DNA from 4 places in the Streptomyces sp. NPDC090499 genome. Region 1 is predicted to be linked to each of the others. Evidence: riboswitches for the same ligand, from Rfam matches in the RefSeq annotation. Region 1 holds a riboswitch; each other region holds the start of a gene.
The links. A riboswitch is a leader RNA that binds a small molecule or an ion and turns the genes downstream of it on or off. The one in region 1 is predicted to bind cobalamin.
Positions count from the first base shown of each region.

Region 2: it holds a riboswitch for cobalamin, as region 1 does, so the genes downstream of both, metE (5-methyltetrahydropteroyltriglutamate--homocysteine S-methyltransferase) here and ACIQVL_RS04010 (prenyltransferase/squalene oxidase repeat-containing protein) in region 1, are expected to answer to the same signal.
Region 3: it holds a riboswitch for cobalamin, as region 1 does, so the genes downstream of both, ACIQVL_RS35360 (ribonucleoside-diphosphate reductase subunit alpha) here and ACIQVL_RS04010 (prenyltransferase/squalene oxidase repeat-containing protein) in region 1, are expected to answer to the same signal.
Region 4: it holds a riboswitch for cobalamin, as region 1 does, so the genes downstream of both, ACIQVL_RS00375 (cobalamin biosynthesis protein) here and ACIQVL_RS04010 (prenyltransferase/squalene oxidase repeat-containing protein) in region 1, are expected to answer to the same signal.

Region 1 covers NZ_JBIVXP010000001.1:858,270-860,460, reverse strand. Annotated here, with positions in the region: gene ACIQVL_RS04015 (SCO2322 family protein) at 1-121, opposite strand, end outside; gene ACIQVL_RS04010 (prenyltransferase/squalene oxidase repeat-containing protein) at 118-1,326, opposite strand; cobalamin riboswitch at 1,434-1,563, opposite strand; gene ACIQVL_RS04005 (phosphotransferase) at 1,619-2,191, shown strand, end outside.
Region 2 covers NZ_JBIVXP010000002.1:780,407-782,597, forward strand. Annotated here, with positions in the region: gene ACIQVL_RS11870 (alpha/beta hydrolase fold domain-containing protein) at 1-584, shown strand, start outside; gene ACIQVL_RS11875 (hypothetical protein) at 616-789, opposite strand; cobalamin riboswitch at 994-1,186, shown strand; gene metE (5-methyltetrahydropteroyltriglutamate--homocysteine S-methyltransferase) at 1,370-2,191, shown strand, end outside.
Region 3 covers NZ_JBIVXP010000012.1:106,914-109,104, forward strand. Annotated here, with positions in the region: gene ACIQVL_RS35350 (ATP-binding protein) at 1-79, opposite strand, end outside; gene ACIQVL_RS35355 (GNAT family N-acetyltransferase) at 245-799, shown strand; cobalamin riboswitch at 794-952, shown strand; gene ACIQVL_RS35360 (ribonucleoside-diphosphate reductase subunit alpha) at 1,052-2,191, shown strand, end outside.
Region 4 covers NZ_JBIVXP010000001.1:70,347-72,537, forward strand. Annotated here, with positions in the region: gene ACIQVL_RS00365 (anion permease) at 1-342, shown strand, start outside; gene ACIQVL_RS00370 (hypothetical protein) at 361-588, shown strand; cobalamin riboswitch at 731-871, shown strand; gene ACIQVL_RS00375 (cobalamin biosynthesis protein) at 984-1,961, shown strand; gene ACIQVL_RS00380 (cobyric acid synthase) at 1,958-2,191, shown strand, end outside.

The DNA.
Region 1 (2,191 bases):
CGTCCCGCTCCCAGAAGGACCAGTACCGGTAGCCGGTGGCCGCCGCCGGCCCGGCGGCGGCCGTCGCGCACAGCGTCAGCGCGGCCAGGAACAGCAGCCCCGCACGGCGGACCGCGGTCACGGCTGCTGCTGCTTCCGGCGGCCGCTGAACAGGAAACCGATGCCGATACCGGCGACGAGCCCGGTGCCGACGATCCACCACACGCTGTTGCCCGACTTCTTCTCCTCGGCGTGCTTCGCGGCAGCCGCCCGCGGGGCCGGTCCCGTCGCGTTCAGCGCCGTCACCAGGTTCGTGCCGCCGAAGTCACGCGGGTCCGCGCCCATCGCGTGCGCGGCGAGGATCAGTTCGGCGTAGGCCGCGGGCCCGCTCTGCTCCGCCCACGGCGCGGCGTGCGCCTCCAGCCAGGCGTACGGCTTCCTCGCCTGCCCCGTCCAGCCCTGCGCGGCCAGGGCGACGACCGCGTCGGCGGTGTTGCCGTAGTCCGGCTGGGGCGCGGCACCGGCGAGCGCGGAGACGAGATGGCCGCTGCCGGACATGGCGTCCGCCAGGTACGCGGCGCCGTTGCGGGCCACCTCCTCCCGCGTGAGCGTCGTGCCGGAGCCCGCCGCGCAGGCGGGCCCCTTCGCCGGGGCCTTGCCGGCCGTCGTCACGAACCCCTTGCCGAGGGCCCCGAGCACCCCGGCCGCGGTCGCGTCCGCGTTCGCGGTCAGCTTCCCCTGCTTGTCCGGCTGGTAGGCGAGGGCACCGCCGCCGTCCCGGCCGCAGGGGACGGACCACTTGGCGAAGAGGTCGTACGGCGACCTGTCCGCACCCGCGCCGGCCGCAGCGAGCGCGCCGGCGACCACGCCGGTGGAGTTGGTGTCACTGGGCGAGCCCGGGGTGTAGCCCCAGCCGCCGTCCTTGTTCTGCACCGACTTCAGCCAGGTCACGGCCTTGCCTGCGGCGCCGTCGTGCCCGCCGACCGCCTTCAGCGCCTGTACGGCGGCGGCCGTGCTGTTCGTGTCCACCGTCACCTTGGTGTCACAGGCCGCCGTCGGCTCGGCGCGGAACGCGGCGAACGCGCCGTTCGCGCACTGCTGCCCGGCCAGCCAGTCCACCGCCTTCGCGGCCGGGGTCACCCCCACCGCACGCTGGGCCAGCAGGGCGAGCGACTGGCGCCAGACGCCGTCGAACTTCGGGTCCGAACCGCCGTACAGCCCCGACGGGAGCACCGTCGACGCGGACGGCGACGGGGTGCCGGCGGCCAGCGCGGTCGTCGCGGGCATGGCGGCACCGATGACGGCGGTGGCGGCCAGCACTCCGGCGGTGCGGCGGAGGACGGTCATGGTCGGCGGTGCCTCTCCCTGCGGGGAGCCGGGCAGCACGGGAGACCCCGGCGGCTCGGCTCCGTAAACCTCGACGGTGCCGTGCGACGACGGGCGCCGGCGCACGTGAGCCGATCAACGTCCCGGGCGCGGTGGTCCGGCTCGCCACTGCTGGTGGCTCACGGTTGCGGGTCAGCGCCGGAATTGCACCGGCTTCCCCCCGTACGGGTGATGACGACCCGGCTACCCTACCGGCCGCCCGGGGGGAAGCTGAGAGGGGGCTGTGCAGGGACCGTCTCGTTATGGTCGTGCCATGACGGGGAGACTGCTCGGGGCGGGGCGTTCGGCCGACGTGTACGAGATCGACGAGGCGTGGGTGCTGCGCCGGGACCGGGACGGCCGGGGTGACGCGGCCGCCGAGGGCGCGGTGATGGCGTACGTACGGGAGCACGGGTACCCGGCGCCCCGGGTGCGGCCCGCCGCGTCCCGTACCGGACTGGTCATGGAGCGGCTGTCCGGACCGACCATGCTGGCGGCGCTGCTGGCGGGGGAGACGGGCCCGGCGGAGGGCGGTGCGCTGCTCGCCTCGCTGCTGCGGCGGCTGCACGCCGTGCCCGGCCGGGACCCGGCCGACCCCGGCGCCCGGGTCCTCCACCTCGACCTGCATCCGGACAACGTGATCCTGACCCCCGACGGTCCCCGGGTCATCGACTGGACCAACGCCGAGGACGGGCCGCCCGCACTCGACTGGGGCATGTCGGCGGTGATCCTCGCCCAGGTGGCCCTCGGCGCGTACCCGTTGGCCCGTGACCTGCTGACGGCACTGCTCGCCGGTGCCGTCGAACTGACCGAGGACGGACTGACGGAGGCCCTGCGCCGACGGGCG
Region 2 (2,191 bases), on a different contig from region 1:
GCCAGTCGGCGGGCGGCTACCTGGCCGCCATGACCGGTGTCACCAGCGGCGACAGGAGGTACGACGTCGGCGACCACCTCGACCAGAGCAGCGCGGTCCAGGGCGTCGTGGACGAGTTCGGCCCCGCCGACCTGTCCCGGCTCGCCGCCGACTACGACCAGGCCGCCAAGGACTTCAACTACGCCGCGGGCAACTCCGCCGCGCAGTGGGTCTACGGCCCCGGAACCACCAGGTCCGTCGCGCAGTACACCGATCAGGTGGCCGCCGCCGACCCGGCCACCCACATCACCTCCGCGACACCGCCCTTCCTCCTGATGCACGGCACGGCCGACCCTCTGGTCTCCCCCAGCCAGACCCTGGACCTCTGCACCGCCCTCAGGAAGAAGGGCGTCGACGCCGAACGCGTAGTGCTCACCGGAGCCGGTCACGGAGACCTCGGCGTGGCGGCCCTCACCGGCACCTCGCCGAGCGCCGCGCCGAGCACGTCACCGAGCGCCTCCGCACCCGGCAGCGCCGCGCAGCCCTGGTCCACCGAGAAGACGATGAGCTACCTCACCGGCTTCCTGTCGGACCACAGCTCCTGACCCACGCCGGTCCGGGCGCTGCCGGACCGCGTCAGCGCCGCCGCCGGCCGGCTCGGGACTCGAAGTCGCCGTAGCTGGTGTCGGCGGGGTTGACGCTCACTCCGGGGGCGACGATCTCGTCGATGCGGTCGAGGACGTCGGACGGGAGGGTGACGTCGGCGGCGGGCAGGAACGCATCCCACTGCTCCATGGTGCGCGGTCCCATGACCGCCGACGTGACACCCGGGTGGTTGACGACGAACGGCGGCCGGCCCGATCGGGGTGAGGCCGGACCTCTCCGCCGGCTGCGTGAGCTGTTCGACGGAGGAGACCGCCCTCGGCCCCGGTGTCTGCCGGACCCCGCCCGACGGGACCACCGCAGCCGTCAGGGCCGCGTTCGACCTCGACACCCCGTAGGCTGGCCGCAGCAGCTGGTTCGCCCTGTCAGCCGGACAGGGCGTCGCAAGAGGGAACCCGGTGGGATTCCGGGACTGCCCCGCAGCGGTGAGCGGGAACGACCGCCGTCATACGCACTGGGTCCGACGTACCGGACCTGGGAAGCGACGGCCAGTAGGTGTCCTCCGACCGGAGGACGTGCCCGCAAGTCCGAAGACCTGCCAACTGCCCGTGCGCGGACCGTTCCGTGCACGGACATCCCGGTGACCTCGTGGGCGGGTCGGCGTACACACCGGACGGGACGACCGCGCCTTTGCCGCGCGAGGTCGCCGCCGTCGGGTTCGTCATCCCCTTCGCGCTCTCGTCCCGTCTCCGGGATCTCAGGGATCCATCTCGCGAAGGAGATCTCCGTGACAGCGAAGTCCGCAGCCGCGGCAGCACGGGCCACCGTGTACGGCTACCCCCGGCAGGGCCGGAACCGGGAACTGAAGAAGGCGATCGAGGGCTACTGGAAGGGCCGCGTCACCGCCGACGCCCTCCGCGCCACCGCCGCCGAACTCCGCCGCAGCAACTGGCGGCAGCTCGCCGACGCCGGCATCCACGAGGTGCCCACCGGCGACTTCTCGTACTACGACCACGTCCTCGACACCACCGTCCTGCTCGGCGCGATCCCCGAGCGGCACCGCGCCGCGGTCGACGCCGACGCCCTCGACGGCTACTTCGCCATGGCCCGCGGCACCCAGGACGTGGCGCCGCTGGAGATGACGAAGTGGTTCGACACCAACTACCACTATCTGGTGCCGGAGCTGGGCCCGGACACCGTCTTCACCGCGAACTCCGCCAAGCAGGTCGCCGAGCTCAAGGAGGCCCTGGCCCTCGGCCTGACCGCCCGTCCGGTCCTGGTCGGCCCGGTCACCTACCTCCTCCTCGCCAAGCCCGCCCCCGGCGCCCCCGCCGGCTTCGAGCCGCTCACCCTCCTGGACCGGCTGCTGCCGGTGTACGCCGAGGTGCTCGCCGACCTGCGGGCGGCCGGCGCCGAGTGGGTGCAGCTCGACGAACCCGCCCTGGTCCAGGACCGCACCCCGGCCGAACTGAACGCCGTCACCCGCACCTACCGCGACCTCGGCGCCCTCCCCGACCGGCCGAAGCTCCTGGTCGCCTCCTACTTCGACCGACTCGGCGAGGCCCTGCCGGTGCTGGCCAAGGCCCCGGTCGAGGGCCTGGCGCTGGAC
Region 3 (2,191 bases), on a different contig from region 1:
CGCGTCGCAGGCCCAGTGTCGCCATCGGCGCGTCGCGGGGTAGCTCCTTGCCGGGCGGGTGACGGACGACCCTTGTCATGGTGCCTTCTCCTTGCGCGTCCCAGGAGTGGTTCTCGGAACGGAGGGCCCCCGCAGGCACCGGCACCTCCTTCCATGGAAGCACTCCCGGCACAGCCCGCAACCCGGGCGCCCCACCGGGGAAAACGGGAGGTTCCCGCGTGCGGGAGTCCGGCAGACTCGCACCATGGACATCACGATCCGGCCCGTGGATCCCACCGAACACGCCGCACTCGGCGAGCTCACCGCCGAGGCCTACCTCCGGGACGGGCTCCTCGACTACGGCGAGGACGACGCGTACCTGCCCGTGCTGAAGGACGTGGCGAGCCGGGCGGCCGCCGCCGAGGTGCTCGTGGCGGTGGACGGCGAAAGACTCCTCGGCGGCGTCACCTTCGTCCCCGGCCCCGGCCCGATCACCGACATCGCCCGCCCCGGCGAGGCCGAGATCAGGGCGCTCGCGGTCGCACACGAGGCCCGCGGCCGAGGCGCCGGCGAGACTCTCGTCCGCGCCTGCGTCGACCGCGCCCGGGCCACGGACGGCTGCACGGCCGTCGTCCTGTCGAGCCAGCGCGGCATGCACACCGCCCACCGGCTCTACGAGCGCCTCGGCTTCGTCCGCACACCGGAGCGCGACTGGAATCCCGTGCCGCACCTGGACGACATCACTCTCCTCACCTACGAGCTGACGCTCCGACACCTCCGCGACACAACATCTGGGGGTGACACGACAGCCCGGCACTAGATGTATGCTCATGCTCGCTGTCGCCGCAGGGGAATCCGGTGCGAATCCGGAACTGTCCCGCAACGGTGTGCTTGTGCATGTTCGTGCACAGGAGTCAGTCCGAGGACCTGCCGACAGCACGCCCGGCCACCCGGTTCGGGCGTTCTGACGTCCGGGCCTCGTGGAGTGGGCCGGGGTCTCGACGCGTGCCCGCGCGCTCGTGCTGCCCGCTGCCCTCCGCCAGGCCCCGTGCCCAGCGAGGGAGAGCCCCACGTGACCATCGCGCCAGCCGACCCGGCTTCGGCGACCATCTCCGTGGAATCCGTGGAATCCGTGGAAGAGGACGGTCCCGGTACCGCGTTGCTGCGGACCCTGACCGAGCTGACCGCCGACCTCCCCGACGCCGACCCCGGCCGGGTCGCCGCCGCCGCGTTGCGCGGCCGGTCCGCGCGGGCCGACGCGTCGGAACTGCGCGAGCTGGCCACCGAGGCCGCCGCCGGTCTGATCTCGGAGGACCCCGCCTACTCGCGGCTGGCCGCACGTCTGCTCACCGTCTCCATCCGCGCCGAGGCCGCCTCGCAGGGCGTGACGTCCTTCACCGAGTCCGTCGCGGTGGGGCACCGCGAGGGCCTCATCGCCGACCGGACCGCCGAGTTCGTCCGGCTGCACACGGCCCGCCTCGACGCGCTGGTCGACCCGGCCGCCGACGACCGCTTCGGCTACTTCGGCCTGCGCACGCTGCACAGCCGCTATCTGCTCCGGCACCCGATCACCCGCCGCGTGATCGAGACGCCCCAGCACTTCATGCTCCGGGTCGCCGCCGGTCTCGCCGAGGACGACACCGCGCGGTCGGTCGACGAGGTCGCCGCGCTCTACGGGCTCATGAGCCGCCTCGACTACCTCCCGTCCTCCCCCACCCTCTTCAACTCCGGCACCCGGCACCCCCAGATGTCGTCCTGCTACCTCCTCGACTCCCCGAAGGACGAGCTGGACTCGATCTACGACCGCTACCACCAGGTCGCCCGGCTCTCCAAGCACGCCGGCGGCATCGGTCTGTCGTACTCCCGCATCCGCAGCCGGGGTTCGCTGATCCGCGGCACCAACGGGCACTCCAACGGCATCGTGCCGTTCCTGAAGACGCTGGACGCCTCGGTCGCCGCCGTGAACCAGGGCGGCCGGCGCAAGGGCGCGGCCGCGGTCTACCTGGAGACCTGGCACTCCGACATCGAGGAGTTCCTGGAGCTGCGCGACAACACCGGTGAGGACGCCCGCCGTACCCACAACCTGAACCTCGCGCACTGGGTCCCGGACGAGTTCATGCGCCGGGTGAACGCCGACGAGCAGTGGTCGCTGTTCTCCCCGGCCGACGTGCCGGAGCTGGTGGACCTGTGGGGCGAGGAGTTCGACGCGGCC
Region 4 (2,191 bases), 790 kb from region 1:
ACCCGCATGATGGTCGCCTGGGTGCTCACCCTCCCGGCCGCCGCGGTGGTCGGCGCGCTCGCCGAGTCCGTGACGGACCTCGGCGACTGGGGCACGGCGGTCGTCGCCGTCTTCCTCGTGGCCTCCAGCGCCGCGATCTGGAAGCTCTCCCGCCGCGAGGTCGTGGACAGCAGCAACGTCGTCGCCGCCGAGGAGCCGGCCGGCGTGGTGACCACGGCGATCGCCGCCGTGACCCCGCCGCCCGCGGGCCCGGTCCCGGTGACGGACGACCTGACCGCCACCATCCCCGCCCCTGCCTCCGCCCCGGCCGCCACCGCGACCGACCCGGCCGCCACCGTCTGACCCCGAGGAAGAACCGACATGAACATCGACTGGGCAGCCATCGGCTCCGTCTTCGGCGTCAGCCTCGTGGCCACGGTGGGCCTGGTGGCCCTCTTCACCCTCGGCGTCAAGGGCCTCTCCGCCCGTGAACGCGCCACCGCCCAGGGCGACTCCGCGGCCCTGGCCGTGACGGCCGCCTGGCTCTGCTTCGCCGCCTGCGCGGCCGCCGTGGCGTACGGCATCCACCTGATCGTGGCGAAGGCCTGAGCCGGGAAGTCCTCGCCGGCACCGGGAAGGCTCCTCTCCGTCCGCACGGAGAGGAGCCTTCCGCATACCCCACAGGCCCCGCCGGACACCCGGTGTGGGCCTTCCCACACACTCCCCTCGCAGGTCAAAGGCAAGTTGACGGGTCTTCCGGGGGCGTGGTGGACTTCCGGAGCCATGTACGGCGGCAAGGGAGGAAGCCGGTGTGAATCCGGCGCGGTCCCGCCACTGTCACCGGGGTACCTGTCCCCGGAAGCCAGGAACTCCCACCGCCGGTCTCGTCGAACCAGGGCGCGGACACCCTGAGTGAGGACATAACGCCATGCGCGGCTGCCGATCGAGGTCGAGTACCCGGCCCGTTCCCGACCCCGTCGCCGACCCCGCGGCCGGCTGAGCCGATGGGTGCCGACCGCGTCTTCGCGTACGGCGCCGCCGCCGGCCTTCTCGGTGATCTGCTGCTCGGCGATCCGCGCCGCGGGCATCCGGTAGCCGTCTTCGGACGGGCGGCCGGGGCCGTGGAGCGGGTGCTGTGGCGGGACCACCGCGGGTGGGGCGCGCTGCACACCGCCGTCTGTGCCGGGGGCGCCGTGGCGCTGGGTGCCGCGGCGCAGCGGGTCGTACGGCCGTCCGCCGTCGCGTCCGTGACGCTCACCGCGGCCGCCACCTGGGCCGTCGTCGGAGGCACTTCGCTCTCCCGTGAGGCCCGGACCATCGGGCGGGCCCTGCAGACGGGTGACGTCGAGGCGGCCCGTGCCCGGCTGCCGCATCTGTGCGGACGGGATCCGCAGGCCCTGGACGCCGACGGGATCGCCCGTGCGGTCGTGGAGTCCGTCGCCGAGAACACCAGCGACGCGGTCGTGGGCGCGCTGGTGTGGGGAGCCGTGGGGGGCGTCCCCGGGCTGCTGGGGTTCCGGGCCGTCAACACCCTGGACGCCATGGTGGGGCACAAGTCGGCCCGGTACCGGCGGTACGGGTGGGCTTCGGCGCGCCTGGACGACGTGGCCGGGTGGCCGGGGGCGCGGCTCACCGCCGTACTGGCCGCGGCGGCCGGGGACGACCGGCGGGGGGCCGTGCGAGCCTGGCGGGCCGACGCGGCGAAGCATCCGAGTCCCAACGCGGGGCCCGTGGAGGCGTCGTTCGCGGGGGCGTTGGGGGTGCGGCTCGGGGGGACGCTGTCGTACGGAGGGCGGGTCGAGCACCGGCCGGTGCTGAACGGGGAGGGGCGGGCCGTGGAGGTCGCGGACATCGAGCGGGCGGTGCGGTTGTCGCGGCGGGTGGGGTGGCTGGCGTTGGGCGTGGGTGCGGCGGGGGCGCTGCTGCGGGGGACGCTTTCACGGCGCCCGGCACCGAAGTCACCGGCCGGAGGCCGCTCATGAACAACGGAGGCCTCCTCGTCGCCGGTACCACCTCCGACGCCGGGAAAAGTGTCGTCACCGCCGGTATCTGCCGGTGGCTGGTGCGGCAGGGCGTGAAGGTGGCGCCGTTCAAGGCGCAGAACATGTCCCTCAACTCCTTTGTCACGCGCGAGGGTGCCGAGATCGGGCGGGCGCAGGCCATGCAGGCGCAGGCCTGCCGGGTGGAACCGACCGCGCAGATGAACCCGGTG